One region of the Bradyrhizobium guangzhouense genome, then DNA from elsewhere that is predicted to be linked to it. Evidence: predicted binding sites of a transcription regulator. Region 1 holds the regulator's gene; each other region holds the start of a gene.
The links. Region 1 encodes LexA, which represses DNA repair genes until DNA is damaged. Its sites were predicted from a motif close to TGTTCNNNNTGTGTTCNG; they were not measured.
Positions count from the first base shown of each region.

Region 2: the regulator LexA is predicted to act here: its motif matches at 4,156-4,173, upstream of XH91_RS26000 (DUF3072 domain-containing protein).
Region 3: the regulator LexA is predicted to act here: its motif matches at 6,619-6,636, upstream of uvrA (excinuclease ABC subunit UvrA).

Region 1 covers NZ_CP030053.1:3,457,535-3,467,498, forward strand. Annotated here, with positions in the region: gene gltX (glutamate--tRNA ligase) at 1-246, opposite strand, end outside; gene XH91_RS16710 (glutamine--tRNA ligase/YqeY domain fusion protein) at 391-2,067, shown strand; gene XH91_RS16715 (nuclear transport factor 2 family protein) at 2,083-2,469, shown strand; gene XH91_RS16720 (DUF2171 domain-containing protein) at 2,558-2,791, shown strand; gene XH91_RS16725 (ComEC/Rec2 family competence protein) at 2,892-5,174, shown strand; gene XH91_RS38840 (hypothetical protein) at 5,263-5,697, opposite strand; gene XH91_RS16735 (hypothetical protein) at 5,889-6,092, opposite strand; gene lexA (transcriptional repressor LexA) at 6,279-6,980, opposite strand; gene XH91_RS16745 (molybdopterin molybdotransferase MoeA) at 7,157-8,368, opposite strand; gene XH91_RS16750 (hypothetical protein) at 8,546-8,761, opposite strand; gene XH91_RS16755 (HAD-IA family hydrolase) at 8,904-9,527, opposite strand; gene XH91_RS16760 (alpha-hydroxy acid oxidase) at 9,542-9,964, opposite strand, start outside.
Region 2 covers NZ_CP030053.1:5,429,707-5,439,670, forward strand. Annotated here, with positions in the region: gene XH91_RS25960 (HAMP domain-containing protein) at 1-873, shown strand, start outside; gene XH91_RS25965 (HWE histidine kinase domain-containing protein) at 888-2,381, shown strand; gene XH91_RS25970 (hypothetical protein) at 2,378-2,599, opposite strand; gene XH91_RS25975 (hypothetical protein) at 2,741-3,010, shown strand; gene XH91_RS25980 (hypothetical protein) at 3,105-3,341, shown strand; gene XH91_RS25985 (hypothetical protein) at 3,414-3,614, opposite strand; gene XH91_RS25990 (hypothetical protein) at 3,675-3,860, opposite strand; gene XH91_RS25995 (hypothetical protein) at 3,885-4,094, opposite strand; gene XH91_RS26000 (DUF3072 domain-containing protein) at 4,210-4,440, shown strand; gene XH91_RS26005 (DUF6496 domain-containing protein) at 4,517-4,792, shown strand; gene XH91_RS26010 (hypothetical protein) at 4,805-5,167, opposite strand; gene XH91_RS26015 (Do family serine endopeptidase) at 5,440-6,972, opposite strand; gene XH91_RS26020 (universal stress protein) at 7,185-8,018, shown strand; gene XH91_RS26025 (hypothetical protein) at 8,040-8,252, opposite strand; gene XH91_RS26030 (putative bifunctional diguanylate cyclase/phosphodiesterase) at 8,429-9,964, opposite strand, start outside.
Region 3 covers NZ_CP030053.1:3,570,491-3,580,454, reverse strand. Annotated here, with positions in the region: gene XH91_RS17295 (potassium transporter Kup) at 1-697, shown strand, start outside; gene gyrA (DNA gyrase subunit A) at 756-3,500, opposite strand; gene XH91_RS17285 (single-stranded DNA-binding protein) at 3,859-4,356, opposite strand; gene XH91_RS17280 (outer membrane protein) at 4,780-5,544, shown strand; gene XH91_RS17275 (outer membrane protein) at 5,780-6,454, shown strand; gene uvrA (excinuclease ABC subunit UvrA) at 6,733-9,708, shown strand; gene XH91_RS17265 (DinB family protein) at 9,791-9,964, shown strand, end outside.

The DNA.
Region 1 (9,964 bases):
GGCGGCGCGGCTGAACTGGTAGATGACGTCGCCATCCCAGCCGAGCTCCAGCCATTTCAGCCCGTCCAGGATCGCGCCGATCGCGGCCTCGGTGGAGCGCTCCCGGTCGGTGTCCTCGATCCGGAGCAGCATCTTGCCGCCGTGCTTCTTCGCATAGAGCCAGTTGAACAGCGCCGTGCGGGCGCCTCCGATGTGGAGGAAGCCGGTTGGGGAGGGAGCAAAGCGGGTGACGATGGAATCAGTCATTCGTGGCAGGGCCTATGCATGGGAGGCGGTGGTATATAACAGGACCAGAGCATAACTAAAGCCCATCGGCGGACAGCCTAAGGCCTTGGCTCAGCCAAGCGAATTTGGCAGAAGGACCGCTGATTTCCCTACAGGATTTTCGTAATGACAGAACCGGTGGCGACTGAGGTTGGGCGCGATTTCATTCGTGACATCATCCAGGCCGACCTCGACCAGGCCAAGTACAAGGAGATCGTGACCCGGTTCCCGCCGGAGCCGAACGGTTACCTGCATATCGGCCACGCCAAGTCGATCGCACTCAATTTCGGCATCGCTCAGGAGTTTCCGGGCCGCTGCCATCTGCGCTTCGACGACACCAATCCGGTCAAGGAAGAGCAGGAATATATCGATTCCATTCAGGCCGACGTCCATTGGCTCGGCTACGACTGGGGCAAGAACCTGTTCTACGCCTCGGATTATTTCGACCGCCTGTACGAATGGGCGGAGAAGCTGATCCGCGACGGGCTCGCTTATGTCGACGACCAGTCCCAGGAGGAGATCCGCCTCTCGCGCGGCACGCTGACCGAACCCGGCAAGAACTCGCCGTTCCGCGATCGCAGCGTGGAGGAGAATCTCGACCTGTTCCGCCGCATGAAGGCGGGCGAATTCCCCAACGGCGCGCGCGTGCTGCGGGCCAAGATCGACATGTCCTCGGGCAACATCAATCTGCGCGATCCCGTGCTGTATCGCATCCTGCATGCGCATCACCCGCGCACCGGGACCAAGTGGAGCATCTATCCGAGCTACGACTATGCCCATGGCCAGTCGGATGCGATCGAGGGCATCACGCACTCGATCTGTACGCTGGAGTTCGAGGACCATCGGCCGCTCTACGACTGGTTCATCGAGAAGCTGCCGGTGCCGTCCACGCCGCATCAATACGAAATGGCGCGGCTCAATCTGACCTACACGCTCTTGTCCAAGCGCGTGCTGACCCAGCTCGTCCGCGATGGCCATGTCGCCGGCTGGGACGATCCGCGCATGCCGACCATGGCGGGGATGCGCCGCCGCGGCGTGCCGCCGGCGGCCTTGCGCGAATTCATCAAGCGGATCGGCGTGGCCAAGGCCAACAGCGTGGTCGATGTCGGCATGCTCGAGTTCTGCATCCGCGAGGAACTGAACCGCACGTCGCAGCGCCGGATGGCGGTGTTGAAGCCGCTCAAGGTCGTGATCGAGAATTATCCGGAAGGACAGACCGAGGAGCTGGAGGCGATCAACCATCCGGACGATCCGAGCGCCGGCACCCGAAAAATCACGTTCGGCCGCGAGCTCTATATCGAGCAGGACGACTTCATGGAGACCCCACCGAAGAAGTTCTTCCGCCTGTCGCCGGGCAATGAAGTGCGGCTGCGCTACGCCTATTTCGTCAAGTGCACCGGCGTGATCAAGAACGACAAGGGCGAAGTGGTGGAGCTGCGCTGCACCTACGATCCCGCGACCAAGGGCGGCAACGCGCCCGACGGTCGCAAGGTCAAGGCGACCATGCATTGGCTGCCGGCGGCGAATTCCGTGCCGGCGGAGATCCGCATCTACAACCAGCTGTTCGCCAATCCGAGCCCGGACGCCCAAAACTTCGCGGCCGATCTCAATCCGAATTCGCTGGAGATCCTCGGCGATGCCCGAGTCGAGGCCTCGGTTGCCGCGAGCAATTCGACCGAGCCGGTGCAGTTCGAGCGCCAGGGCTATTTCGTGCGCGACAAGGACTCGACGCCGGGCAAACCGGTGTTTTCACGCACCATCGGCCTGCGCGATACCTTCGCGAAGGAAGTGGCCAAGGGCTGAGAAGGGCTTGGGGATATGAGCAGCGAAGCCGACGCCATCGTTTCCGCCATCATCGCGAGATGGTGCGCCGGCTTTGCCACGCTCGATGCGGCTGCGCTGTCGTCGCTGTATTCGAAGAACGCGTTCTTCTTCGGCTCCAACCCAAAACTCTATCGGGGCAGGGACGGCGTCGCCGATTACTTCAACGGCCTGCCGCGCTGGCGCAGGCCCAGCGCGACGTTCTCCGAGGTGCGGGCGGCGCAAGCAGGGCCTGATATGATCAACATGGGTGCGTCAATCACGTTCGACCTCGCCGGCGAACGGGAGGATCTGATCGTCAAGATGAGCTGGGTCATCATTCGCGAGGATGGCGACTGGAAGATCGTCAATCACCATGCCTCGGCGAAGGCGCCGTTGATCTGACCGGCGCGTCGTCACACGGCATCGTCATTGCGACGAGAGCAACGAACGCGCTCCCTGCGCGTTGTGTGGGTCCAACGAGGATCCCACCATGCAGAACATCGCAGAGCATATGGAAGTCATCGGCGCCGACGGCGTTCATGTCGGTACGGTCGACAAGGTCGAGGGTAACCGTATCAAGCTGACCAGGAAGGACAGCGGTGAGGGCAGTCACAAGGGCCACCACCATTTCATCGACAAGGGCCTCGTCGCCGGTGTCGAGGGCAACAAGGTCCGCCTGTCGGCCAAGGCGGACGTCGCCGTGACGATGGAAGAGGAAAAGTAGGGGCGCGGCCTCTTCGTTCCCGATCCGTACCGCTATTCGGTGGGCTGCACGTTCCGGTAGCCTCCGGCCCCGTCTAATATCGCAGGGGTTGCCTTAGGGAATGGCGGAGCCGGACCGGCCGCAGCGTTTGTCGCAAGGCATTGCCGGGACTTGGCCGACAGGCCGGGCCCGATCGGCCGGCGGGTTCGTGCCGGCTGGGTTTGGCGTCTGGCCCGCGATCGGCGGCACGCTGCGCGAATGGGCCAAGGCCGAGGCTGGCGCGGGCCGGCTGTTTCCCTGGGTGCCCGTTGCCTTCGGCTGCGGCATCGCGCTCTATTTTGCCGCCGATCACGAGCCGGTGCTGTGGGTCACGGTTGCGACAGCGACCGCGCTCATGCTCGGCGCGGTCCTGTTGCGGCGAAGCCCTTGGTTTGCGCCCGCGATCATGATCGCGGCGGTCGCGGCCGGTTTTGCCGCAGCGACGTGGAAGACGGCACGCATCGCGCATACAGTGCTCGCAAAGCCGCTTTATTCGGTGTCGCTGTCGGGCTTCGTCGAGACCCGCGACATCCGCGAGCGCACCGACCGTTTCGTGCTGCGCGTCGCCGCGATGGAGGCGCAGCGTAGCGACGTGAAGCTCGAGCGCGTCCGCCTCTCCGTGCGCAAGGGGACTGCGCCCGATGTCGGCAGCTTCGTGCAGTTGAAGGCGCGGCTGATGCCGCCGCTGTCGCCGCTGCGGCCCGGCAGCTACGATTTCTCGCGCGACATGTTCTTCCAAGGCATCGGTGCCTCGGGTTTTGCGATGGGGGCGATCACGATCGTGACGCCGCCGGTGTCAGGCGGATTGCAGCTACGCTATGCCGCGATCATGCAAGGCCTGCGCGATGCCATCGACGCGCGCATCCGCGCCACGCTCGACGGCGACAACCGCGCCATCGCGACCGCGCTGCTCACCGGGCGCCGCGACGCGATCACCACGCCCGTCAACGACGCGATGTTCATCTCGGGGCTTGGTCACGTCCTCTCGATTTCGGGCTATCACATGGCCGTCGTCGCGGGGGTCGTCTTCTTCGCGGTCCGCGCGCTGCTCGCGCTCGTCCCGGGACTGGCGGTGGGCTTTCCCATCAAGAAATGGTCTGCCGCCGCCGCACTGACCGCTTCGGCGTTCTATCTGTTGCTCTCCGGTGCCGAAGTCGCGACGCAGAGATCGTTCTTCATGACCGCGGTGGTGCTGATCGCTGTCATCGTCGATCGGCGCGCGATCACATTCCGCACCCTGGCCGTGGCGGCACTTATCGTGCTCGCGTTCGCGCCGGAAGCGCTGGTGCATCCGAGCTTCCAAATGTCGTTCGCGGCAACGCTCGGGCTCGTCGCCATGGTGCAGATCGGCATGCCGAGCCTGTTGGCCTCGCCCGATCATTCGGCGACCGCGCGCATCGCGCTGTGGGGCGGCCGCGAGATCGCGATGTTGTTCATGGCCTCGATGATCGCGGGATTTGCGACCACTCCTTACTCCGCCTTCCATTTCCACCGCGTCACACCCTATGGCGTGCTCGCCAATCTCGGCGCGATGCCGGTGGTCTCGGCGCTGGTGATGCCGGCCGGGCTGCTCGGATTGCTCGCGGCTCCCTTCGGGCTGGACGGCGTGTTCTGGTGGTTGATGGGGATCGGCATCGACTGGATGATTTTGGTCACGCGCTGGGTGGCCGCATTGCCCGGTGCGATCGGTCACGTCTGCGCCTTCGGCACAGCGCCGCTGATCGCTGCGAGCCTCGGCCTGATCCTGATGGGCCTGCTGCGCACGCCGCTGCGCTGGTCGGGAGCGGTCGTGCTCGTGGCTGCGACCATCTGGGGTCTTTCTATCAGGCAACCCGACATCCTGATCGCGGGTGACGGCCAGAACGTCGCGGTGCGAGGCAGGGACGGGCAGCTGCATCTGATCAGGACGAAGAAGGACAATTTCCTGCTGAAGGAGTGGCTTGCGGCGGACGCCGATCCGCGCGATGCGGCGAGCACTTCGCTCGGCGACGGCGTGTCGTGCGACGATGCCGGCTGCGTGACGCCGCTTGCCGACGGCCGCATGGTCGCGCTGGCGCAGCGCATCGACGCGCTGGCCGATGATTGCAGTCGCGCGGCCCTGGTGGTGACGGCAAGGCCTGCGCCGCCGGATTGTGGTGCGATGCTGGTCGACCGGCCGCGTCTGGTGAGCCAGGGCGCGCTGGCGCTGACACGCCGCGGCGATGGGTTTGCGGTTCAGTCGGTGAGGGCACGGGGCGCAAACCGCCCCTGGTCGCCGGCGGCGGCCGGCGATGGAGATTTTGAACGGACCCTCGTGCCACGGTCGGCGACTCCGCGCGCGAAGGACGCAACACCGTCCGAGGCCGACCTTCAGGCCGAGGACTAAGGCCTGATCCGCAAAAGTGTGTAGCGGTTTCCCGGCGCGACAAACGCGAAAACGCGCTTACGCGGAGGTCATGCCCAAGGATGACGGCTCAGCCGATCGGAAGGCGCGGGGGCGTCGGACTGATGTCGGCAGTCACTTGCGGCTTGTGCTCGCGCTCACCGAGCGGCTGGGCCACCGGCAGTTGCAGCACGGTCGCGCGCTGGCCTTCGACGAGCTGGGTCACCAGGACGTATTTGCCATCCGGGAATTCGATCGCGTCGTGATGACGATCGGGAATGTGCGGATCGACCTTGCCGAACTTGCCGACGCGCGAATTGATGGTGCGCGTCCAGATCCAGCGGTTGTCGTAGCGGACGTTGTCGGCGAAGGCGAGCTCCGTCCCCGGCAGCAGGCAGACCGCGACCGACATGTCGGCTTCGGAGGCGAAGCCGCGCGTCGAGGTGCCGCGGAACGTTGTCGTGACGATCGTCTCGCCGACTTCTGCGGGACGCGTCGCGACGGCATGCAGGCTATAGTCACACATCGGGTGCTCCTCATCAGCGATAGAGCACCCACGCCTCTTCTGAGGCGCAGGCCTCTATCAGAGTGGAAGCCTGCGATCATATGCGATGTTGGGGGCAAATCTGCGGCTTGAGTCTGCAGGCTGCCATCACAATATCTTTTTCAGGCACGCGAGGAACAAAGCCTGCTCCCGTGCATTCGCGAGCCTCTCCGTTAGCGGCCGGCAGGTGCCGACCAGCCCGAATATGGCCAGGCTGGCTGCGCCGGCTGCTCGACGGCGTTGCGGGCATTGCGGAGTTGCCCGCTCGTCGCCTGGGGCGCCTTGCGAATGTGATGCTGCGGCTGCGCAGCGAAGGCTTGCGACGGTGACGTTGCGATCAGTGCCATCGTGGCGGTGATCAAAAAGAACTTGCGCATGGCGGTCTCCTCGGTCTCGCAAAGGCGCAACGAAGCGATGCGTGCTTCGTTGTGGCGTGCCGGGGATGTAGCGCGGGAGAGGGGGCCGGATAATCTGTGCAGAACCAGAAAGACTATCCAGCCGGAGCGGACAACCGCCCGCTCCAATCATGAAGGCACGCTCGCCAGCGGCGGCGCGCGACGGGTTCAGTATTTCCGGTACAGCCCGATCAGCTTGCCCTGGATCTTGACCCGGTTGGGCGGCAGGATCCGGACCTCGTAGGCGGCGTTTGCCGGCTCGAGCGCAATCGAGGCGCCACGGCGGCGGAAGCGTTTGAGCGTTGCTTCCTCGTCGTCGATCAACGCCACCACGATATCGCCGGTGTCGCAGCTCTCGTTGCGCTGGATCAGCGCCATGTCGCCGTCGAGAATCCCGGCATCGACCATGGAATCGCCGCGCACTTCGAGCGCGTAGTGCTCGCCCGCGCCGAGCATGTCGGGCGGGACGCTGATGGTGTGGCTGCGGGTCTGCAAGGCCTCGATCGGCGTACCGGCCGCGATCCGGCCCATCACGGGAACCGCGACGGGGCGCTCGCCTTCGTCAGCGGGCGGGCTCGACGTCGTCCGCACCTTGCCGAGATTGCCCTCGATGACGCTCGGCGTGAAGCCGCGGCGGCTGCCGGCAGCCGCCTGGAGTTCGGGCAGCTTGATCACTTCGATGGCGCGGGCGCGGTTGGGCAGGCGGCGGATGAAGCCACGTTCCTCGAGCGCGGTGATCAGGCGATGGATGCCCGACTTGGAGCGCAGGTCGAGCGCGTCCTTCATCTCGTCGAAGGAGGGCGGCACGCCGCTTTCCTTCAATCGCTCGCTGATGAACCGCAGGAGCTCGTATTGTTTGCGCGTTAACATCTCGACCAAAATCCCCCTGACGATGTCGTTCGATTCCGAGACGCTGAATTCAGCAATAAGCCGCTACATGCTCGAAACAAATCATGAACGGACACTATATGTTCGATACATGTTCCGCAACTGCTTAATTTACCGTGAACGCGACAAAGTTCGCGGAACGGTTGCGAACGGTGCGCTCACTCGGGCAATCGCAGCACCTCGCATGGCGTGCCGGCTTCGGCTTTCGGCGCGAACGGCGGACGCACGAGAAGTGCCTGTGCCGCAGCGAGATTCGCAAGCAGCGAGGAATCCTGGTGATTGACGGGAAGAGCTAGAAGCGTGCCGTCATCGCGCGTCTGCAGACGCGCACGCAGATAATCCTCGCGCTGGTCGTTGGCGCCGACGTCGCGGCCGAGCACAGCGCGTTCGCGGCGATGATGAATCACCTGACGGCCCGACAGTGCGCGAATCAGCGGCACCAGAAACAGGAAGCCGCAGACGTAGGATGACACGGGATTGCCGGGCAGGCCGATCACGCGCATTGGCCCGAGTTGCCCGTTCATCATCGGCTTGCCCGGTCGCATCGCGATCTTCCAGAACGCCATCGAGATGCCCTCGTCGGTCAGCGCCCGCTGCACCAGGTCGTGGTCACCGACAGAGGCGCCGCCGGTCGTGATCAGGATGTCGGCGCCGGATTCCCGCGCGCGGCGAATGCCTGATGTGGTGGCGGCAAGCGTGTCGGCGGCAACCCCGAGATCGATGGTGTCGGCCCCCTCGCTGCGGGCGAGGGCGTGCAGGGCGTAGCCGTTGGAATAGACGATCTGGCCGTGGCCGGGCGTCGAGCCGGGCATCACCAACTCGTCGCCGGTTGCGAGAATCGCGACCTTCGGGCGGCGGCGGACGGCAAGCTGCGGGTGGTTCATGCCGGCAGCGAGCGCAAGGTCGCGCTCGGTCAGGCGCATCCCCTTGTGCAGGAGCACCTCACCCTCGCGGAAATCGATCCCGGCGGGGCGGATGTGCCGCCCGGTGACGGCGGCTTCCTTGATCGTGATGTGCTTGCCGTCCGCGACGGTGTCTTCCTGGATCACCACCGCATCCGCGCCGGCGGGCACGACCCCGCCGGTGAAGATCCGCACGGCTTGGCCAGCGCCGACTGTTCCCGCAAATGGGCGGCCGGCTGCGACCTCGCCGATGACGGTGAGCTGCGCACCGACCTTCGCCGCATCGGCCGCGCGGACGGCATAGCCATCCATCGCCGACATGTCCTGCGGCGGCTGCGTCCGCCGCGCGGCAACGTCGCGCGCGAGCACGCGATGGAAGGCCTGATCCAGCGCGATCATTTCCTCAGCCAAAGGCTCTACACCGGCGAGCACGGCGGCAAGCGCATCGGAAACCGGCATGAGGGCCACGGTGAACTCCCGCAACAAGATCGAAGGACTCGGTCGGCAAGGTTCTAGCCGAGCGGAGAGGCCGAGGCAAAAGGGGTTATATCGCCGCGAAGCTTACGCTTGGGGCAGGGCTTGAGTCGCGACATGATCCGGAGGGCGAGGCAAACCGGTATGAGGAGCGGCAGCCTGCGCGCGGCACTACGACCGCGTTATGGGATTTCCCCTTGCCGCCTCTCCATCTTCGGCGACGTCAGGCGCCTTGGGCCCTTGATCCTTGTCCGGCAACGGATCGGCCTGGGCCTTCAGGTCGGCCGCCTTGCTCATCAGCTTGGCGGAAAGCTCGGAGTCCGAGGTGGTCTTGGCGAATTTGACGAGCAGCGAGGCCTGCTTGGTGAGGTAGGTTTTGCCCAACACGATGATAAGTCCATGTAGAATTCCCAACGGACTGATGAGTCCGGAAGCGGGCATTCGTTCCCGGAACTCTGTATAAAAATGCACAGAGCGACTTGGTTCCATGCCCGCGCGCGAAATAGTTCCGGGTCGCGGCGTCTCGCGGTCAGATCCCCAGAGCTTTCAGCGCATTCCCGACATCGGTCGGCGAGGTCACATGGACCGCGGTCAGGCCGCGGGCGCGCGCGCCTTCGATGTTCTCTGCGAGGTCGTCGAAGAACACGATCCGGCTGGCCGGCACGCCCATCGCGGCGACGACATGGTCGAACGCTTCAGCATCCGGTTTGCGCAGCCCGATGCTGGAGGACAGGTACAGCTCGCGGAAATGGCCGAGCAGGTCGGCATATTGCTTCGAGAAATAGTCTACATGCGGGCGGTTGGTGTTGGAGAAGGCATAGACCGGCATCTGTTTTGCCGCGCGGGGCAGGAGCTCCGTGATATCAGGCATTTCGCCGGCGAAGATCGCGTTCCACCCCTCCAGGAACTGGTCATCCGAAATGGAGATTCCGAGCGAAGAGCGCAGGGAGGCAAAATAGTCCTCGTCGCTGAGCTTGCCGACCTCGTGCAGCCGGTAGGCCTCGTCGCGCACATAGCGCCCGACGATGGCTTCGGGCTTGCAGCCGGCATGTCCGGCCCAGCAGGCGATCGCCCTGGAGAAATCGATGTCGAGCACGACGCGCCCGAGATCGAACAGGAGCGCATCTGCGCTGCCGGGAGAGAGCGAGGTCATTGCGTCCTTTCGGGTCAGTATCGATAGGGTTCGTGGTCGAACAGCGGGAACGCGCTGAACACGCTCGGCGCATTGGTCGCGGTGGCCGGGTGCAGACAGGATCTGTTGACCTCGGCGAACGAGGTGGCACCCAACAGACCGAGGCAGCGCAGCACCTCGTCTTCCAGCAGTTCCAGCATCCGCGTCACGCCGGTCTCGCCGGCTGCCGCCAGCGCCCAGCATTGCAGCCGGCCGATGCCGACGAGGTCGGCGCCCGCGGCGATCGCCTTGACGATATCGGTGCCGCGGCAGAAGCCGCCATCGACCATGATCTTGGCGCGGCCCTTCACCGCATCGACGATTTCCGGCAGCACATGCATGGCGCCGCGGCCGTGATCAAGCTGGCGGCCGCCATGGTTGGAGACATAGATCCACTCGACGCCGTGATCGACCGCGAT
Region 2 (9,964 bases), 2.0 Mb from region 1:
AAGCCGACGACCACCGAAGGCGTTTCCGCGGCGCTGACGCAGATCAAGGAATATGCGCGTCCCAGGCGCAAACGGCTGCTGATCGTCGAGGACAACGAGGCCGAGCAGCTGTCGATCCGCGAGCTGCTGCATCATGACGATATCGAGATCGTCACCACCGATACCGGCGCGGGTGCACTCTCGACACTTCGCGAGGCGCCATGCGATTGCGTGGTGCTCGATTTGCGCCTGCCCGACATGAGCGGCTTCGAGGTGCTGGACCAGATCCGCCGCGACGAAGCCCTCTCAAACGTTCCGGTCGTCGTGTTCACCGGCCGCGAGCTGTCGGCGGAAGAAGATGCCGAGCTCCACACCATGGCGCGCAGCATCGTGGTCAAGGGCGTGGAATCGCCCGAACGTCTGCTCGATGAAACCGCTTTGTTCCTGCACCGGGTGATCACCGAGCTGCCGGTCGAGAAGCAGCGCATGCTGGAGAAGCTCAACAGTTCCGACGAGGACCTGATCGGCAAGACCGCGCTTCTGGTCGACGACGACGCCCGCAACATCTTCGCGCTGTCGAGCGTGCTGGAACGGCGCGGCATGAAGGTGCTGACGGCGACCACCGGGCGCGAGGCGGTGACGCTGGTCGAATCCAACCCGGAAATCGCCATCGTGCTGATGGACATCATGATGCCGCAGATGGATGGCTATCAGACCATCGGCGTGATCCGGGAGAACCCGGCCTTCCTGCGCCTGCCGATCATCGCGCTGACAGCGAAGGCGATGAAGGGCGACCGCGAGAAATGCCTGGAGGCAGGAGCCTCCGATTATCTCGCCAAACCCGTCAACACCGACCAATTGCTGCTTGCAATCCGCATGTGGCTGCACCGTTGAGTTTGGATCCGAGAATGGACCACGAAAAGGTCAACATCCTCCTCGTCGACGACCAGCCGGCCAAGCTGCTCGCCTACGAGGTGATCTTGAAGGAACTCGGTGAGAACCTCGTGATCGCCTCGTCCGGCCGGGAGGCGCTGGAGGTGCTGCTCAAGACCGAGATCGCGGTGATCCTGGTCGACGTCTGCATGCCCGAGCTCGACGGTTTCGAGCTCGCGGCCATGATCCGCGAGCATCCACGCTTCCAGAAGACCGCGATGATCTTCATTTCGGCCATTCAGGTCAGCGACATCGACCGCCTGCGCGGCTACGAGATGGGTGCGGTCGACTACGTTCCCGTGCCTGTCATACCGGAAGTGCTGCGCGCCAAGGTCAAGGTGTTTGCCGAGCTTTATCGCAAGACGCGCGAGCTCGAGCGGCTGAACCAGGATCTCGAGGATCGCGTCCGCGCCCGCACGGCCGAGCTGGAGAACTCCACCGCCAAGCTGCGCGAGAGCGAAGAGCGGCGCACCATGGCCATCGCGGCGGGCAAGATGGGCTCGTGGGACTGGGATTGGGTCAATGGCGACTGGATGTGGGACGAAGGCCAGTATCGCATTTTCGGTGTGACGCCGGAAACGTTCAGCGTCACATCGGTGAATGTCCAGGCGCTGCTGCATCCCGATGATGCCGACCAGTTCAGCAAGGCCATTGCCGCGTTCAACACCGGCTCCCATGCCTATGAAGGTGAATTTCGCATCCGTCGCCCCGACGGCGAGGTGCGCTGGTGCGTCGGCACGGCGGCCGCGACCGTCGACTCCAACGGCCGCGTCGTGCGGGTGAGCGGCGTCACCGTCGATATCACGGAACGCAAGCGCGCCGAGGAACGGCAGAATCTGCTGGCGCGCGAGGTCGATCATCGCGCCAAGAATGCGCTGGCGCTGGCGCAATCGATCGTCCGCCTCACCCGCGCCGAGGAAGTCAAGGCTTACGTCAATGCCGTCGAGGGCCGCATCAATGCGCTCGCGCGCGTGCACACCATCCTCTCGCTGTCGAGCTGGCAGGGCGCCGAGCTCTCCAAGTTGATCGAGGAAGAGGTGGCGCCCTACTCGCTCGGCGGACAGGTCAAGCTTGCGGGTCCCGAAGTGCAGTTGTTGCCGGCCACCGCGCAGACACTGGCCCTGGCGCTGCACGAGCTCTTCACCAATTCGGCCAAGTATGGCGCGCTCTCGACGCGGTCGGGTCGGCTCGCGATCGGCTGGGGAGCCGAGAACGATCTCCTCACCTTGACGTGGGATGAGAGCGGCGGGCCGCTGGTCAGGACGCCGAAATCGCGTGGCTTCGGGACGAGAAGCCTGCTCGCCAGCGTTGAATCCCAGCTTGGCGGACAGGCGCAATTCGATTGGCGTTCGGAGGGCTTGCTGTGTCGTCTCGAAGTCCCCTTGACGAGTAGGACCGCAGCGACGCCGGCGGCGCAGGACAAGTTCGAGACCGGCAGCTCTCCCGAGCTTCAGCGCGCGTCGGGTTAACGCGAGGCGGCAACTTTCAGTCGCGACATCGACCGCGATTCATCGGCGATGCGCCCTTCGAGCCAGGCTTCGGTTTGCGCGAGATCGCGCAGCGCCCTCGCGTAGCGGCGGGCCGCGCTGCGGTCCGCACCGCGCGGCAGCTTGCGCGCCTTGAGCAATATGTCGGCCGCCGCGTTGCGATAGGCCAGCGAGCGGTAGAGAAAGACCACCTTACCCATAGCTGATATTCCCGTGTTGATGGCGCACATCCTCGCAAGGCCGGCATGAACGTCGGATGAAGCGGGTGATGACAAATCCTTCATACGCAATGGAACCCGCAATGACCGCGCGCGTTGCATGCCAGACCGATCGGCAGTTCCATGCGCGCAAAAAAGTCGCCAAAGGGGTCGCCAAGTCTGATCTCGCCCACCGGCGTGATCAAGCTGATGACCCATGCGATGATGGGGGCGGCACTCGGCCTGACGTTTACGCTCGCGCTCATTCTGGTCAATCCCGCGGCTGCAGAATTGCTGAACGATGGCGGCCGTGCGGCGGCCTTCGTGTTCGTTGCCACGATGGTGACGACCTTCGCCATCGGTGCCTCGCTGACGGGCGTCGTGTTCATCCTCAACGAAGACAAGAACTCTTGATGCGGACGTGAAACGCGCGCGACGTTTTTCTTCGGAACTCCTGTGGCAAATGGCGGTTGGCTCCTGCGTCAATTCAACTCAGGGAGTTCCCTACATGAAGACGACCAAGCTCGCTCTCGCCGTGATGTTGGCAACCGGCCTCGCCGCCGCGCCGTTCGCCGCGCAGGCCAAGTCCCACAAGAAGCACCACTCCTCCATGTCGCAGACCACGACGGGAGCGAACATGAAGTCCAAGGGTAGCGAACCGACCCCCCAAGGCGGCACCAACCCTGGTACGGACCAGAGCGGCGGCATGATGAACAACAAGAGCGCTCCGACCAACACCAAGTAGGCTTGCAACCAAGCTCTTGGCGTTCAGGCCCCGCGAGAGCGGGGCCTGTTGCTTGAGCGCCTGGGCATTCGCTCAGGGCCACATCGTCGGTGCGCGGATCAGCGCATCACCACCTACCCGCTTCAACTCGTCGACCGAACTGCGCCCCGAACGGACGAGGTTACGCAATCTCTCAGCAACGCGCTCGCGCGTCGTCGTATCCCATGGGGGCAAGTCTGCGCAGACCTCATCGAGCACCGCCTGCAGCAGGGCAGTCATTTCGGCATCCGGCATGGACGAGCTCCGGCATGTCGCGTTGCGCGACTGCTTTAGCTGCGTCGGATGTCAGGGATGTTAAAGGGGGCGGACGACAGAGCTCGTCTTCACGAGATGATCGAGCTGCGCCCGCTTGCGCGCGATCAGGAGCTGGGCGGTGGCGTCGTCGAGGCCTTCCCGCTGCAATTGCCTGATCGCAGAGCCCAGTTCGAGGATCTCGGCGCGCAGTCTCAGAATCCGGTAGGCGTCCGGGTCTTCCTCCACCACCAGCCTCCCTCCACGAACGCCTCAGCGGCGTACCGGCCTGCTCTCGTTTTTCAGCGGACGGAGGCGCACCCGCTCGCGGATGTCAGGCAGCACCTCGCCGCCGCCCGCAGCCTTCCATTCGCCAATCAGCAGGTTGATTTTCCGGCGCAGGTCAATTTGCGCCCGGGCCCGTTCGGTGCAATCGCGGTCGCGATTGACGAGATCGCGCACGGACGCTTCGACGTCGGCCATCTCCAGCCTCAAGATGCTGATTTTACGTCGAATTTCATTAATTCTGTTGTCCATGGCTTGTTAGAACAAAATAAGAACATATAGTCAAGTCACGAAATCAGGAATGGAGAGCGAGATGCAGGTTCAGGGTAAATACGACGCCAAGGCTTTTGCGGACGCCAAGGCTTTTCCGAATGCCAAGGCTTTTCTGATGGAGCAGATGACCCGGGCGCAAGGGCTGCGGCTCAAGCGGCTCAGCGAAGAGGCCTACCAGCCGGCGCAATACGATCGCGACCTGTCCTTTGCCGAAGCCGCGCGCCGCATCCAGGTGCTGGAAGCAGAGATCGAGCTCGCCAACTCTTTCTGAAGAGGCGCTTCGCAAAGCGCGCTGGAACATTGGGTCAGCGCTCCTGTTCTCTTCCGGAAGCCATGGGAGAGAGCTGATGGCACGCAAAGCAAAGAAGCGCCGCTATTCACGCAGCTCCGGCAGCGATGTCGAGAGCGAGATGCGACGCTACAAGAAGGGCACCGCAAAGAGCGGACGCGGCGGTCGCGGCGGACGCGTGAAGAGCCGCAAACAGGCGATTGCGATCGGCCTGTCCAAAGCGCGCAAGAAGGGCAAGAAGGTGCCGAAGAAGGCGTCGAAGCGGAAGACGTCCAGGAAGACCAGCAAGAAGACGAGCAAGAAGAGCTCGAAGCGCAAATCCTCCAAGCGGTGACGCGGGCCGCTGTCAGATCATGCTGCCGGGCATGAAGCAGCGGATCGAAACGCCGAACACCGTCTTGACCGGCCAGACCATGGTACGGCCGGCCCGGTTTGGCTCGGTGATCACGGCTTCGTCGGGGACGTCGACCCACTCTCCGTCAAGCCGTACCCGGTAATGACCATTGTGCGAGTCCCAATCGGGATCGGCCACGGCAACGCCGTCGGCATCCGAGCAGCACGGACCGAGATGGCTGCGCAAACTGTCGAACCAGGGTTTGAGCGGCGAGTCGGTGAAGCGACCGTCATCGCGCCCCAAGGCGCTTCCGGTCGACAACAGAAAAGGCGCGACGAGCAGCGCAAGCTTCAGCGAGAGCTTCAATCGATCCATGTCGGCACCGATCAAATGCGAACCACCGGCCGGTTCCACAAATCGGCCGGACGTCCGAAGTTCCACTCCTGCAATTTGCCTCGGCAGCTTCGTTGCGGCCGAAGCATAACAGTATTCCAGAGTTTGACGAGCGAACGCGGCTTTTTCGGACGAACCCGTCATCATTGCTGCCGTTAACGAGAATGTTATCGGTGGGCTGTGGGTATCTCGAGAGACGCGCACGAAAAAGGCGGCCCGCAGGCCGCCTTTTGAACTTGCCGTCAAGCTCGATATCAGGCGAGCGGCACTGCGACGAACCGGGTCGCCTCCGCATTCTTCACCTGCAACAGCACGCTGTTCTTGCCGGACGATTTGGCCTGTGCCAGCTCGGAGCGGACCTCACCGACGTTGGAAACAGCCTTGCCGCCGACATTGAGGATGACGTCGCCGGTCTGAATGCCGCGCTGCGCTGCCGGTCCCTGCGGATCGACCTCGGTGACCACGACGCCCTTCTGGCCGGCACCCTGGACTTCACCTGCCGGTGCGAGGCCGAGGCCAAGGCGCGGCGTACCGGGGGTCTGCTCCGTCTTGCCGTCGTCAGCGTTGGCCTGGTGCTCGTTCGGCAGCTCGCCGAGAGCGAGCGTCACCGTCTTGCTGTCGCCCTTGTGGACGACGTCGAGCTTCACGGACGTACCCGGCGCCAGCCCCGCGATGGTGCGGGCGAGATCGCGGGAGTCCTTGATCGCGGTCCCATTGACCGCGGTGATGACGTCGCCCGCCTCGATGCCGGCCTTTGCCGCCGGGCTGCCATCCTGCGGATTGTCGACGATCGCGCCGCGTGCCGCCTTCAAGCCGAGGCTGTCGGCGATCTCCGCGGTCACCGGCTGCACCTGCACACCGAGCCAGCCGCGCGTGACGGCACCCTTGTCCTTGAGCTGCGCGACGACGAGCTTTGCGGTCGAGGCGGGAATGTCGAAGCCGATGCCGACCGATCCGCCGGAGGGCGAGTAGATCGCGGTATTCACGCCAATCACGTTGCCGTTCGTGTCGAAGGCCGGACCGCCGGAATTGCCCTTGTTGATCGGGGCATCGATCTGGATGAAGTCGTCATAGGGGCCGTTGCCGATATCGCGGCCGCTGGCCGAGACGATGCCGGCCGTCACGGTGCCGCCAAGGCCGAACGGATTGCCGACCGCGACCACCCAGTCGCCGATCCGCGGCTTCTGGTCGGAGAATTTCACGAACGGAAAGTCCTTCTTGCCGTCGACCTTGATGAGCGCGAGATCGGTCTTCGGATCGGTGCCGACCACCTTCGCGGTGTAGATCGTACCGTCGTCCATCGTCACCTGCACGGACTCGGCATGGTCGACGACATGGTTGTTGGTGACGGCATAGCCGTCAGCCGAAATGAAGAAGCCGGAGCCCTCGCCGGTGATCACCTGGTGGCGCTGGCGCTGCATACCGTTCATGCCGCCCGGGAAGCGGAAACCGAACTGCCGGAACTGGTCGAGCGGGGAATCTTCGTCCTGATCCATCCGGTTCTGTTGCAGCATCGCATTCTTGTCGTTGTCCTGGTCGATTTTCACCCGCACCGATATGACGGCGGGCTTGACCTTGCTGACAAGGTCGGCAAAGCCCGAGGGCGTTGCGGCGGTCTCGGTGGCGTGCGCTGGCGAGATCAGGGGGCTCACGCCAAAGGACGTGGAAACGGGAGAAGCGACCAACGCGGCTACGCCCAGCGCGGCCACGGTGCCGAGCAGAGCAAGCCGGCGCGGCTTCAGAATTCTGCGGGTTTTGGTAGTGTCGGAATTGTCGCGATCGATCATGTCCAATTCTCCATGTTGGGTAAATCCCCTTGCACCCAACATGGCGATCGCCACCTTACGACGTCCCGTCCGCGCGATTAATTCTTGGCAAAGAAAGTGCGGCCGGCGGCCGCAGGGCAAATTCCTCACCGCAGATTTGATGCAGCTCAACGCGGGCCTTTCGGGTGGTGAAAAACTGCAGCCATCGGATGATGTCCATCGGAGGGGCCGCCATGTACAAAGACATTCTCGTCCACATCCCGACCGAAAGGCCGATGCGCGCCGTCATTGATGGCTCGATCTCGCTCGCAGCCGGCCTCAATGCCCATGTCGATGCCGTCGCGGTCGGCTATGTCGCGAGCACCGCGGCCTATTTGATGGAAGGCGGCGCTGCCGTCGCGGCCGTGTTCGAGATGGAACGCGAGCGCGCGCTGGAACGGGCCGAAGCCGCGCTTGCAGTCTTCAGGAGCGAAGCGGGCAACGCCGATATCTCCTGCACCTGCCACCCGCTCGGCGCGATTCCGGTGGATGCAGCCAATTCGCTCGGCGAGATGGCGCGGCTGCACGACCTCAGCGTCGTGCTTCAACCGGATCCCGAGCAGGTGACGTTCGACAACGATGTCCCTCGCGAGATCCTGTTCCAGGCCGGCGGTCCCGTCCTGTTCCTGCCCTACACCTTCCGCGGGAGCTTCAAGGCAAAGCGGATCGGCATCTGCTGGGACGGCAGCCGCGTCGCGGCGCGTGCGCTTCGCGATGCAGCAACGTTCCTCGCCCGCGCCGAGGACATCGCGATCATTGCGATCAACGAGGCCGACACCGCCCCCGACGCCTCGGCCGGCAATCTGGCCAAGCATCTCGGACGGCGCGGCCTCTCGGCCCGCACGATCAGCCTGTCGGCCACGCGCGCCGATATCCAGCCGACCATCCTGTCACTGGCAGCCGACGAAAACCTGGATCTGCTGGTGATGGGTGGCTATGGCCATTCCCGCTTGCAGGAGCGCTTTCTCGGCGGCGTCACGCGCGCCATGCTCGAAGCCATGACGATCCCGACTCTGATGTCGCACTAGCAAAGGCGCAAGCGGCCGGCATCACGCCGCAGCGGAAGTCTCCCATGCCGCGGCGGCGCTTTCGTCGTCTTCGCGTTGTGCATTGCACGCTTCAAAATGCGCCTTCAGCGCGATCTCGGCGAGATGCTCAAAATGTTCGGCCTGACCGAGCAGCTGCCAGTTCTGCAGCGGCCGATAGGCGGCTTGCTGGCGACAGAGGGACGCCAACGCGCGGTAGCGACGTACGTTTTCCATGAGACCCTCCCTCGCATTTACACCGGGCTTATTGCCCTGATTTGCGTCAGGCCGATGGCGGTTGTGCAAAACATTTTCTGCGCGTACGGCCGGCTTAACCTTGGTTAACTCCAGAGAAATGTGCAGACGCACATTGGTTCCTATCGGCAGACCCGAGTCTGGAAGTGATCATACTTTTAGGCGTAGCGGCGACGTTCGACGTTGATGCCGATCAAATCGAAATAATGTTCGATCGGTTCCGGCCGCCCGATGAGATAGCCCTGCATCTCCTCGCAAGCCTCGCCTTCCAGGAAGGCGCGCTGGGCGTCCGTCTCCACTCCCTCGGCGACGACAGGGATGTGCAGGGCATGTGCGAGGCTCAGCACCGCCCGGACGATCTCGGCCGATTGCGGCGTTGCCTCGAGGTTGGAAATGAAGCTCCGGTCGATCTTGATCTTGTCGAACGGGAACGACTGCAGATAGGACAGCGAGGAGTACCCTGTGCCGAAATCGTCCATCGCGATCCGGATGCCGAGCGCCTTCAGCCGCCGCAGCAGATTGAGCGCGCGGGCAAAATCGCCGATCAGCACGCCCTCGGTGATCTCGACCTCGAGCCGTGTTGGCGAAAGTCCCGTCTCCAGCAGGATCTGGTGGATGGACCGTTCGAGATCGCCGGCCTGAAACTGGACCGGCGACAAATTGACCGCGACCTGCAACGGCCGCGGCCAGGAGGCCGCTTCCCGGCACGCCTCCCGCAGCACCCATTCGCCGATCGCGATGATCAGCCCGTTCTCTTCCGCGAGCGGAATGAATTGATCCGGCGGCACGAAGCCGCGCGACGGATGGTTCCAGCGCAGCAGCGCCTCGAAGCCGATGATCTCGCCATCTATCCGCGCCTGCGGCTGGAAGTAGACCATGAGCTGGTTCTGCTCCACCGCCTGCCGCAGGTCGTGCTGAAGCAGCCTGCGGTCGCGCAGTTCCCGGTCCATCTCGGTTTCGAAGAAGCAGACCCTTCCCCGGCCTTCGCGCTTGGCGCGATAAAGGGCGGAATCGGCATTGGCAAGCAGCGTCGCTGCATCGACGCCGTCGTCCGGGTAGACGGCTATGCCGATGCTGAGGCCGACATGGGACAGAAAATCGTCGACCTCCAGCTCCTTGCCGATCGCCTCGACCATGCGCTCGGCGAGTGAGAGCACGTCTTCGCGCCGGACATCGTCGGGCATCAGGATCATGAACTCGTCACCGCCGATGCGGGCGACAAAGGCGCCGTCAGCCTCGGCGAGAAGACGCTCGGCGGCGGCGCGCATCATCATGTCGCCGACGGGATGGCCGAACACGTCGTTGACATCCTTGAAGCGGTCGAGATCGAGGCTGAGGACCGCAAAGCTGGCCGACGCCTCCTGCGCGCGCTCCAGCCGCTCGGCCAGTATCGCGTTGAAAGCGCTGCGGTTCGGCAGATCCGTGAGCGCATCGTGGTGGGCCAGATGGCTGATCCGCGCCTCGTTGTTGATGCGTTCGGTGACGTCCTCGATCACCCCGATCAGATATTGCGGCGCGCCGTTCCCGTCGCGGACCAGCAGCTTGCGCGAATTGACCACGCGGTCGGGACCATCGACGCCGACTTCGAGCAGATGCCCTTCCAGGAACATCGGCGTGCCGCTATCGACGACACGGCGATCCTGCTCGTTGACGATTCGAGCGATATCATCAGGGAAAATCTGCTCCGGAGTCTT
Region 3 (9,964 bases), 110 kb from region 1:
GTGGCTCGTCGTCGCCGTGAACGGCTTCTTCTTCGTGATCGACGTGATCTTCTTCTCCGCCAACTCGATCAAGCTGTTCGAGGGCGGCTGGTTTCCGTTATTGCTCGCCGGCCTCGTCGCCTTCCTGATGCTGACATGGCGCGCAGGCGTGAAGCTGGTCGAGGCGGCCCGCGCCCGGCTGCGCCAGCCAGAGGAAGACCTGATCGAAACCGCCGTCAACAAGTGCAAGGCAAGGCTGCCCGGGACCGCCGTGTACCTGGCCTCGGCGCCGAAAGGCGTGCCGCTCGCACTGACGCAATTCGTCAAGCACAACCACGTGCTGCACGAGCGCATCATCCTCGTCACCGTGCTGATCGAGGAACTGCCTCACATCGCCGAGGCGGACCGCGCCGAAATCATCGAGATCATCCCCGGCATCACCCGCGTGATCCTGCATTACGGCTTCATGCAGAACCCGACGATCTATGAAGGACTGACGCTCGCCTGCCGCCAGGGCAAGCTGCCCGGCATCGACCTCTCCGACATCACCTATTATGTCGGGCGCGAGACCATCATCCCGCGCGAGGACGTTCCGGGCATGTGGGTGTGGCGCGAAGGCCTGTTCGCCTTCCTCCAGCGCAACGCCGAACGATCGGCCGCGTTCTTCGGGGTTCCGACCAAGCAGGTCGTGGAGTTCGGGACGGAGCTGGAGATTTAGGACACGTGCGTAGCCCGGATGGAGCACGCAGCGAAATCCGGGCTACGGGAATGACGCATCAATCCCCGTTCGTCTCCCCATTCGCGCCATTTCCGCTCTCGGCCTCTTCCGTGATGTGCTCGACCGAGACGACGTGCTCGTCCTCGGCGGTATCGAACACGATGACGCCTTGCGTCGAGCGGCCGGCGATGCGGATGCCTTCGACCGGGCAGCGGATCAGTTGGCCCTTGTCGGTGACCAGCATGATCTGATCCGCATCCTCGACCGGGAAGGACGCCACCAGGTTGCCGTTGCGGTTGTTGACGCTCATGGCGACGATGCCTTTGCCGCCGCGGCCCGTGGTTCGGTACTCGTAGGACGAGGTCCGCTTGCCATAGCCGTTGACGGAGACGGTCAGCACGACCTGCTCGGCCGCCGACATCTCGGCATAGCGCTCCTGCGGAAGCTGGAAGCTGCCGGAGGTCTCCTCCGCCTCGGCATCGGCTGCCGGCTCTTCAGCCGCAGCTTCGCCGGCGACCGCGCGGCGCATCTTCAGATAGGCCGAACGCTCATCGGACGTGGTCTCGACATGGCGCAGGATCGCCAGCGAGATCACCTTGTCGCCCTCGCCGAGCGCAATGCCGCGCACGCCCATCGAGGTGCGACCGGTGAAGACGCGGACATCGGGGACCGGGAAGCGGATGCACTGGCCGCCGGCCGCGGTCAGCAGCACGTCGTCACGCTCGGTGCAGATCTGCACGTCGACGATCGCTTCGCCGTCGTCGAGCTTCATGGCGATGATGCCGGAACGGCGGACGTCGACGAAGTCGGACAGCTTGTTGCGGCGAACGTTGCCGCCGGTCGTGGCGAACATTACATCCAGTTGCGCCCAGGTCGATTCATCCTCGGGCAGCGGCATGATGGTGGTGATGCGTTCGCCCTGCTCCAGCGGCAGGATATTGATCAGCGCCTTGCCGCGCGCGTTGGGTGCCGCCATTGGCAGGCGCCAGACCTTTTCCTTATAGACTTGGCCACGGGACGAGAAGAACAGCACCGGAGTATGAGTTGAGGCGACAAAGAGCCGGCTGACGAAATCCTCGTCGCGGGTCTGCATGCCGGAGCGGCCCTTGCCGCCGCGGCGCTGGGCGCGATAAGCCGACAGCGGCACGCGCTTGACATAGCCGGCATGCGAGACGGTGACGACCATGTCCTCGCGCTGGATCAGGTCCTCGTCCTCGACCTCGCCTTCCTGCTCCATGATCACGGTGCGGCGCGGGGTGGCGAACTCGGCCTTCACCTCGGCGAGCTCGGTCTTGATGATGTCGAGGATGCGGGCGCGCGAGTGCAGGATCTCGAGATACTCGCCGATCTCGCCGGCGAGTTTTGCCAGCTCCTCGCCGATCTCGTCGCGGCCGAGCGCCGTGAGCCGCGCCAGGCGCAGTTCCAGGATCGCCTTGGCCTGATCCAGCGACAGGCGGATGGTGCCGTCCTCGTTGATGCGATGGCGGGGATCATCGATCAGCGTGATGATGTCCTCGACATCACGGGCCGGCCAGTCACGCGTCATCAGGGTGTCGCGCGCGGCAGCCGGCGTCGGCGAGGTCCGGATGACCTTGATGATCTCGTCGATATTGGCGACCGCGATCGCAAGACCGACCTGCTCATGCGCGCGTTCGCGCGCCTTGCGCAGCTTGTATTTGGTGCGGCGTGTGATGACCTGCTCGCGGAAGCCGACGAAGATCGTCAGCATGTCCTTCAGGTTCATCGTCTGCGGACGACCACTGTCGAGCGCGACGGCGTTGACGCCGAAAGAGGTCTGCAGCGGCGTGAATTTGTAGAGCTGGTTCAGCACCACGTCGGGCACGGCATCGCGCTTGAGCTCGACGACGACGCGGTAGCCATCGCGGTCGGATTCGTCGCGCAGATCGGAGATGCCCTCGATCTTCTTTTCCTTGTAGAGCTCGGCGATGCGCTCGACCATCGTCGCCTTGTTCACCTGATACGGGATCTCGGTGATGACGATCGCCTCGCGCTCCTTCCGGATCGTCTCGAACTCGACCTTGCCGCGCATCACGATGGAGCCGCGGCCGAGATGATAGGCGCTGCGGATGCCCTGGCGTCCGAGGATGATGCCACCGGTCGGGAAGTCCGGGCCCGGGATGATGTTGTTGAGCTCGTCGATGGTCAGCGACGGGTTGTCGACCAGCGCAAGACAGGCGTCGATGACCTCGCCGAGATTGTGCGGCGGGATGTTGGTGGCCATGCCGACCGCGATGCCGCCGGCTCCGTTGACCAGCAGGTTGGGGAACCGCGCCGGCAGAACCACGGGCTCCTTGGTCGAGCCGTCATAGTTGTCCTGGAAATCGACCGTCTCGTTGTCGATGTCGTCGAGCAGCTTGAGCGCGATCTTGGTCAGGCGGGATTCGGTATACCGCATCGCCGCCGGCGGATCGCCGTCGACGGAGCCGAAATTGCCCTGCCCGTCCACCAGCAGTTCGCGCATCGAGAAGGGCTGCGCCATACGGACCAGCGCGTCATAGATCGCCTGGTCGCCATGCGGATGGTATTGGCCCATGACGTCGCCGACGATACCGGCCGACTTCTTGTGCTTCTTGTCGGGTGTGTAGCCTTCCTCGTTCATCGAGAACAGGATGCGGCGGTGCACGGGCTTCAACCCGTCGCGCGCATCGGGCAGCGCGCGCGACACGATCACGCTCATGGCGTAATCGAGGTAGGACTTCTTCATCTCCTCGTAGATCGAGACGGGGCGAATGTCCGAGGGTTGCGCCGGCTGGTCGCCGGGCTTGTTGTCGTCGTCAGCCAAGGGGGAATCCGGTGAAGTTTTATCTGGGAATCATATAGCGCATCGAGGCCCTGATAACCACCCTTGGAGGCTTCCGGGAAGCGCTTTTTCCGACTGTTCTTCCAGAGACTTACGCCCTTCCTGGTACCGCCTTGGGCAAGCTCTGGGCAAGCCTCCGGGAACCGCCGCTCAGGTCCCGAAAACCACGTCATGCATCATGCGCCCGGGCGGCAGCGTGAACAGCCCCGCCACCACCGGCGCGCCCACAAACATTGGGACCATGATGCGCCGGTGATCGGTACCCCGATCCAACCGGCCAATCAGTGGGAACACCTGCCGCTTCCCGCGAGCAAGGCGAAATGCGAAGCTCCGCCTCGCCTCAGAACGGGATATCGTCGTCCATGTCGTTGTTGCGGCCACCGCCGCCCGCGGCCACGGGGCGGCGCGGTGCGCTGCTGACCGGACCGGACGAGCCGAAATCGCCGCCCGGCTCGTCGCCGAAGCTGCCGCCGCCTCCGCCACCGCCGCGGCCGTCGAGCATCGTCAGCGTCGAGTTGAAACCCTGCAGCACGACCTCGGTCGAGTACTTCTCCACACCGCTCTGATCGGTCCATTTGCGGGTCTGAAGCGCCCCCTCGATGTACACCTTGGCGCCCTTCTTCAGATACTGCTCGGCGACCTTGCAAAGCCCTTCGTTGAAGATCACGACGCGATGCCACTCGGTCTTTTCCTTGCGCTCGCCGCTATTCTTGTCGCGCCAGGTCTCGGAGGTCGCGATGCTCAGATTCGCGATCGGCCGCCCGTCCTGGGTGCGGCGGATTTCCGGATCCTTGCCGAGATTTCCGACCAGAATGACCTTGTTGACGCTTCCCGCCATCGCCGCTCTCCACTCCAAATGCACTGAATTTCGAAAAGGCGCGCCCGCGCTGCCGCCTGTTGGGTCGACCCTATACGCTTACGAGGGCCGATCGGCCCGGCACACCCTTGGTTATCCCCACATATAGCACCGACCAAACATTTGTTCCAGATTTGTTCCTACCGAAATTGATGCGACCCAAGCGTGCAATCGGTAGTCGCCGCCTCTATGCACGACATCATGAATTGGAACCGGCACAGGCAAGAAAATGCTTAATCTTCATTAGGTTATGCCCCCTCAGTTGGCCGACGAGTGTTGCATTCCGGAGACGGACTCCGCCTCCGGATTGGACTACGGTCCGACTCGGAATTGGTTCATATGGGCGTCGCGCCTGATTGACCGCTTCAGGGGACGACTGAAGCGGACGACACTGGGGAGACTGCAATGAAGAAAATTCTGTTCGGTACAATCGGTATGGTTGCCTTGGGCTTGTCAGCACCGGCTGACGCAGCCGATCTTGCGGCGCGTCCCTACACCAAGGCGCCGCCGCCGATGATCGCCACCATCTACGACTGGAGCGGCTTCTACATCGGCATCAACGGCGGTGGCGGATCGAGCCACAAGTGCTGGGACTTCCTCGCGGCGACCACCGGCGCGCTGCTCGGCGAGGGTTGCCACAATGCGACCGGCGGCACCGTCGGCGGCCAGGTCGGCTATCGCTGGCAGTCCGCCAACTGGGTGTTCGGCCTCGAAGGCCAAGGCAACTGGGCCGACTTCTCCGGCGACAATGTCAGCGCGCTCATCCTGAGCCAGCGCAACCGCTCGAAAATCGACGCCTTCGGCCTGATCACGGGCCAGGTCGGTTATGCCTGGAACAACGTGCTGTTCTACGTGAAGGGCGGCGGTGCCGTGGTCGCCGACAAGTTCAATATCTACACCGCGCCCGGATTCGCTGGAGCCGGCACCCTGCTCGCCTCGACCAGCGATAACCGCTGGGGCGGCACGGTCGGCGCCGGCCTCGAGTTCGGCTTTGCGCCGAACTGGTCGGTTGGCGTTGAGTACGACCACATCTTCCTGGGCAGCAGGACTCTGACGCTGAATGCGCCCGGCGGCGGTGCATTCCAGACCGATCGCATCGGCCAGAATGTCGACATGGGTCTCGTCCGCGTCAATTATCGCTGGGGCGGCCCCGTCATCGCGAAGTACTGATCCACCTGAAATCATTCGAGAATAAAAGGCCGGCCGCGCGCCGGCCTTTTGCTGTCGTGTTCCCTGCGGGAACTATGGGTCAGCTACTATTACATTTTGTATTTGTTGTGGCTTTTGAGAGACACAACTTGCGGCTTCAGTGGTGTAAGCACGTCGTTAGTTGGACCACAGCGTCCGATGCCCTTCCGATCTTACGGAAGGCAACAACAGAAACTGGGACTGGGATAAGTTGAAAATGAAGAAGGTTTTGTTGGCTTCGGCCGCTCTGATTGCCCTCACCGGCGCCGCTTCGGCTGCCGATCTGGCGGCTCGCCCCTACACCAAGGCGCCTGTCGCGATGGCCTCGGTCTACAACTGGACCGGCTTCTACCTCGGTCTCATGGGCGGCGGCGCCTGGGAAGACGCGAACAGCCCGCGGATGCAGGGCGGCTTCGTCGGCGGCACCGCCGGCTACAATTGGCAGACCGGCAATGTCGTGTTCGGCGTTGAGGCTGATGGCGCCTGGGCTGACGTCAGCGCCTCCGCTGCGGCCACTGTTCCCGGTTTCGGTGTCGTGACCGCGAACTCGAAGACCGACGCGCTCGGCACCGTGCGCGGCCGCATCGGCTACGCCGTCAACAACGTGCTGTTCTACGGCACCGGCGGCTACGCCTGGATCGACAACAAGATCAGCCTCTCCGCGCTGGGCGTGAGCATCTCCGACAGCAAGTTCCACTCGGGCTGGACTGTCGGCGCGGGCGTCGAAGCCTTCATCGCTCCGCAGTGGTCGATCAAGGGTGAGTACCTGTATCGCAGCCTCGGCAGCGAGAACTACTTCGGGGGCAACCTGCCCTCCGGCACGCTCAACCTGCACACCGTGCAGTTCGGCGTGAACTATCACTTCAACGGCCCGGTCGTCGCCAAGTACTGAGTTCAGTACCGAGCTTCGTCTCCAAAGCCATCGTCACGAAAGGCCGGCCTCGCGCCGGCCTTTTTGTTGTTCCGTTGGGGCCCATGGCCGGGCGCTGCTGCCAAATCCCGCCAGCGCGCCAACAATCCGTTGACGATTCGCAAGTCCCACTGGAAATCCGCCTTCGTTCTTCCTACGTTCGCTCACAACCCCATTGGCGCCGATCCCGGTTCCGGGCGAAGCGCGCCTGCACGTTGGCGCGATCGCGTAGCTTTTGGGATTCCTTGAGGGCAAACCGGATGGATGAAGTGATCAAGGCGAAGCGCCAACAGCAGAACGCGGGCTCCAGCCTGCGCGCAATTACGATCCGTGGCGCGCGCGAGCACAACCTCAAGAACATCGACGTCGAGATTCCCCGCGACAAGCTCGTGGTGTTCACCGGGCTATCAGGCTCCGGCAAATCCTCGCTCGCCTTCGACACCATCTATGCCGAGGGCCAGCGCCGCTACGTCGAGTCGCTCTCGGCCTATGCCCGCCAGTTCCTGGAGATGATGCAGAAGCCCGACGTCGACCAGATCGATGGCCTGTCGCCGGCGATCTCGATCGAGCAGAAGACGACCTCGAAGAATCCGCGCTCCACCGTCGGCACCGTCACCGAGATCTACGACTACATGCGCCTGCTCTGGGCGCGCGTCGGCGTGCCCTATTCGCCGGCCACGGGCCTGCCGATCGAAAGCCAGACCGTCTCGCAGATGGTCGACCGCGTCCTGGCGCTGCCCGAAGGCACCCGGCTCTATCTGCTCGCGCCCGTCGTGCGCGGCCGCAAGGGCGAGTACCGCAAGGAGCTCGCCGAATGGCTGAAGAAGGGCTTTCAGCGCGTCAAGATCGACGGCACGTTCTACGAGCTCGCAGAAGCGCCGACGCTCGACAAGAAATTCCCGCATGACATCGACGTCGTGGTCGACCGCATCGTGGTGCGCGCCGATATCGGCCAGCGCCTCGCCGAAAGCTTTGAGACCGCGCTGAAGCTCGCCGAGGGCCTCGCCGTGGTCGAGTTCGCGGATGCGCCGGCAGCCGCCCCGGTCGAGGAGAAAAAGAAGACCGCAAAGATCCACGACAAGAGCGGGCCCGAGCGCATCCTGTTTTCGGAAAAATTCGCGTGTCCCGTCTCCGGCTTCACCATCCCCGAGATCGAGCCGCGCCTGTTCTCGTTCAACAACCCCTATGGCGCGTGCCCGGCCTGCGGCGGCCTCGGCGTCGAGCAGCATGTCGACGAAGACCTCGTCATCCCCGACAAGGAGCTCGCCATCGGCAAGGGCGCGATCGCGCCCTGGGCCAAATCGTCGTCACCTTATTATGTGCAGACGCTGACGGCGCTCGGCAAGCACTACAAGTTCACCCTGACCACCAAGTGGAAGGATCTGCCGAAGAAGACGAGAGACGCGATCTTGCATGGCTCCGGCGAGGACGAGATCAAGTTCTCCTATGAGGACGGCGTCCGCTCCTACGACACCAAGAAGCCGTTCGAAGGCGTGATCACCAACATCAACCGCCGCTATCGCGAGACCGAGAGCGAGTGGGCGCGCGAGGAGCTGGCCAAGTATTTCCACGACGTACCCTGCGGCGCCTGCAACGGTTTCCGGCTCAAGCCCGAGGCGCTTTGCGTCAAGGTCGGTGCCAAGCATATCGGCGAGATCTCCGAGCTGTCCGTCAAGGCCGCCGGCGCCTGGTTCGAGACCGTGCCTGAGGCACTGAACGCGCAGCAGAACGAGATCGCCGGGCGCATCCTGAAAGAGATCCGCGAGCGCCTCACCTTCCTGCTCGACGTCGGCCTCAACTATCTCACCCTGTCCCGCTCCTCCGGCACGCTGTCCGGCGGCGAGAGCCAGCGCATCCGCCTCGCCTCGCAGATCGGCTCGGGCCTGACAGGCGTGCTCTACGTGCTGGACGAGCCCTCGATCGGCCTGCACCAGCGCGACAACGCGCGCTTGCTCGACACCCTCAAAAGGCTTCGCGACCTCGGCAACACCGTGGTCGTGGTCGAGCACGACGAGGATGCGATCCGGCTTGCCGACTACGTCCTCGACATTGGCCCCGGTGCCGGCATGCATGGCGGCAACATCGTTGCCGAAGGCACGCCCGACGAGATCATGCGCAACCCGAAATCGCTCACCGGCAAATACCTGACCGGCGAGCTCGAGGTCGAGGTGCCGGAGCGGCGTCCGCCGAACCATCGCCGCACCATCAAGGTGGTGAACGCGCGCGGCAATAACCTCAAGAACGTCACTGCGGAGATTCCGCTCGGCCTGTTCACGGCGGTGACCGGCGTGTCCGGCGGCGGCAAGTCGACGCTGCTGATCGACACGCTCTACAAGGCGATCGCGCGCAAGCTCAACGGCGCCAGCGAAGGCGCAGCTCCTCATGATCGCATCGAGGGCCTCGAGCATATCGACAAGATCATCGACATCGACCAGTCGCCGATCGGACGCACGCCGCGCTCGAATCCGGCGACCTATACCGGCGCCTTCACGCCGATCCGTGAATGGTTTGCCGGCCTCCCCGAAGCTAAGGCCCGCGGCTACGAGCCCGGTCGCTTCTCCTTCAACGTCAAGGGCGGTCGCTGCGAAGCGTGCCAGGGCGATGGCGTCATCAAGATCGAGATGCACTTTCTGCCAGACGTCTACGTCACCTGTGACGTCTGCAAGGGCAAGCGCTACAACCGCGAGACGCTGGAGGTCCTGTTCAAGGGCAAGTCCATCGCCGACGTGCTCGACATGACGGTCGAGGAAGCCGCCGAATTCTTCAAGGCGGTGCCGCGCGTGCGCGAAACCTTCCAGACCCTGCACCGCGTCGGGCTCGACTACATCCATGTCGGCCAGCAGGCGACGACCCTGTCGGGCGGCGAAGCCCAGCGCGTCAAGCTCGCGAAAGAACTGTCAAAACGCGCCACCGGCCGCACGCTCTACATCCTGGACGAGCCGACCACCGGCCTGCACTTCCACGACGTCAAGAAGCTCCTGGAGGTGCTGCACGAGCTGGTCGCGCAAGGAAACACGGTCGTCGTCATCGAGCACAATCTCGAAGTTATCAAGACCGCCGACTGGGTCATCGACCTCGGCCCCGAAGGCGGCGATGGCGGCGGCGAGATCGTCGCCTGGGGCCCGCCCGAGGACATCGTGAAGGCGCAGCGCAGCTACACGGGCAAATTCCTGGAGCCGGTGCTGAAGAAGGCGCGCAAGCCGAAGCGAAGGAGCACGAGCGAGGCGGCGGAATGACTTTGGGAGCCGTAGGGCGGATTAGCGAAGCGTAATCCGCCACCGCCCTCTAGCCAGGCGCCGACTGAAGGAAAATGCCGATATGTCCGCCGGCCTCGTGCAAACCTATCGCGCTTTCGCCCATAACAATGCCTGGGCGAACCATCGCCTGCTCACCGCCTGCGCCGGTCTCAGCCAGACCGAATTCGAGGCTCCGCGAACCGGGTTCTTCCCGAGCCTTCAGCGCACGCTGAACCACATCTACGTCATCGATCTC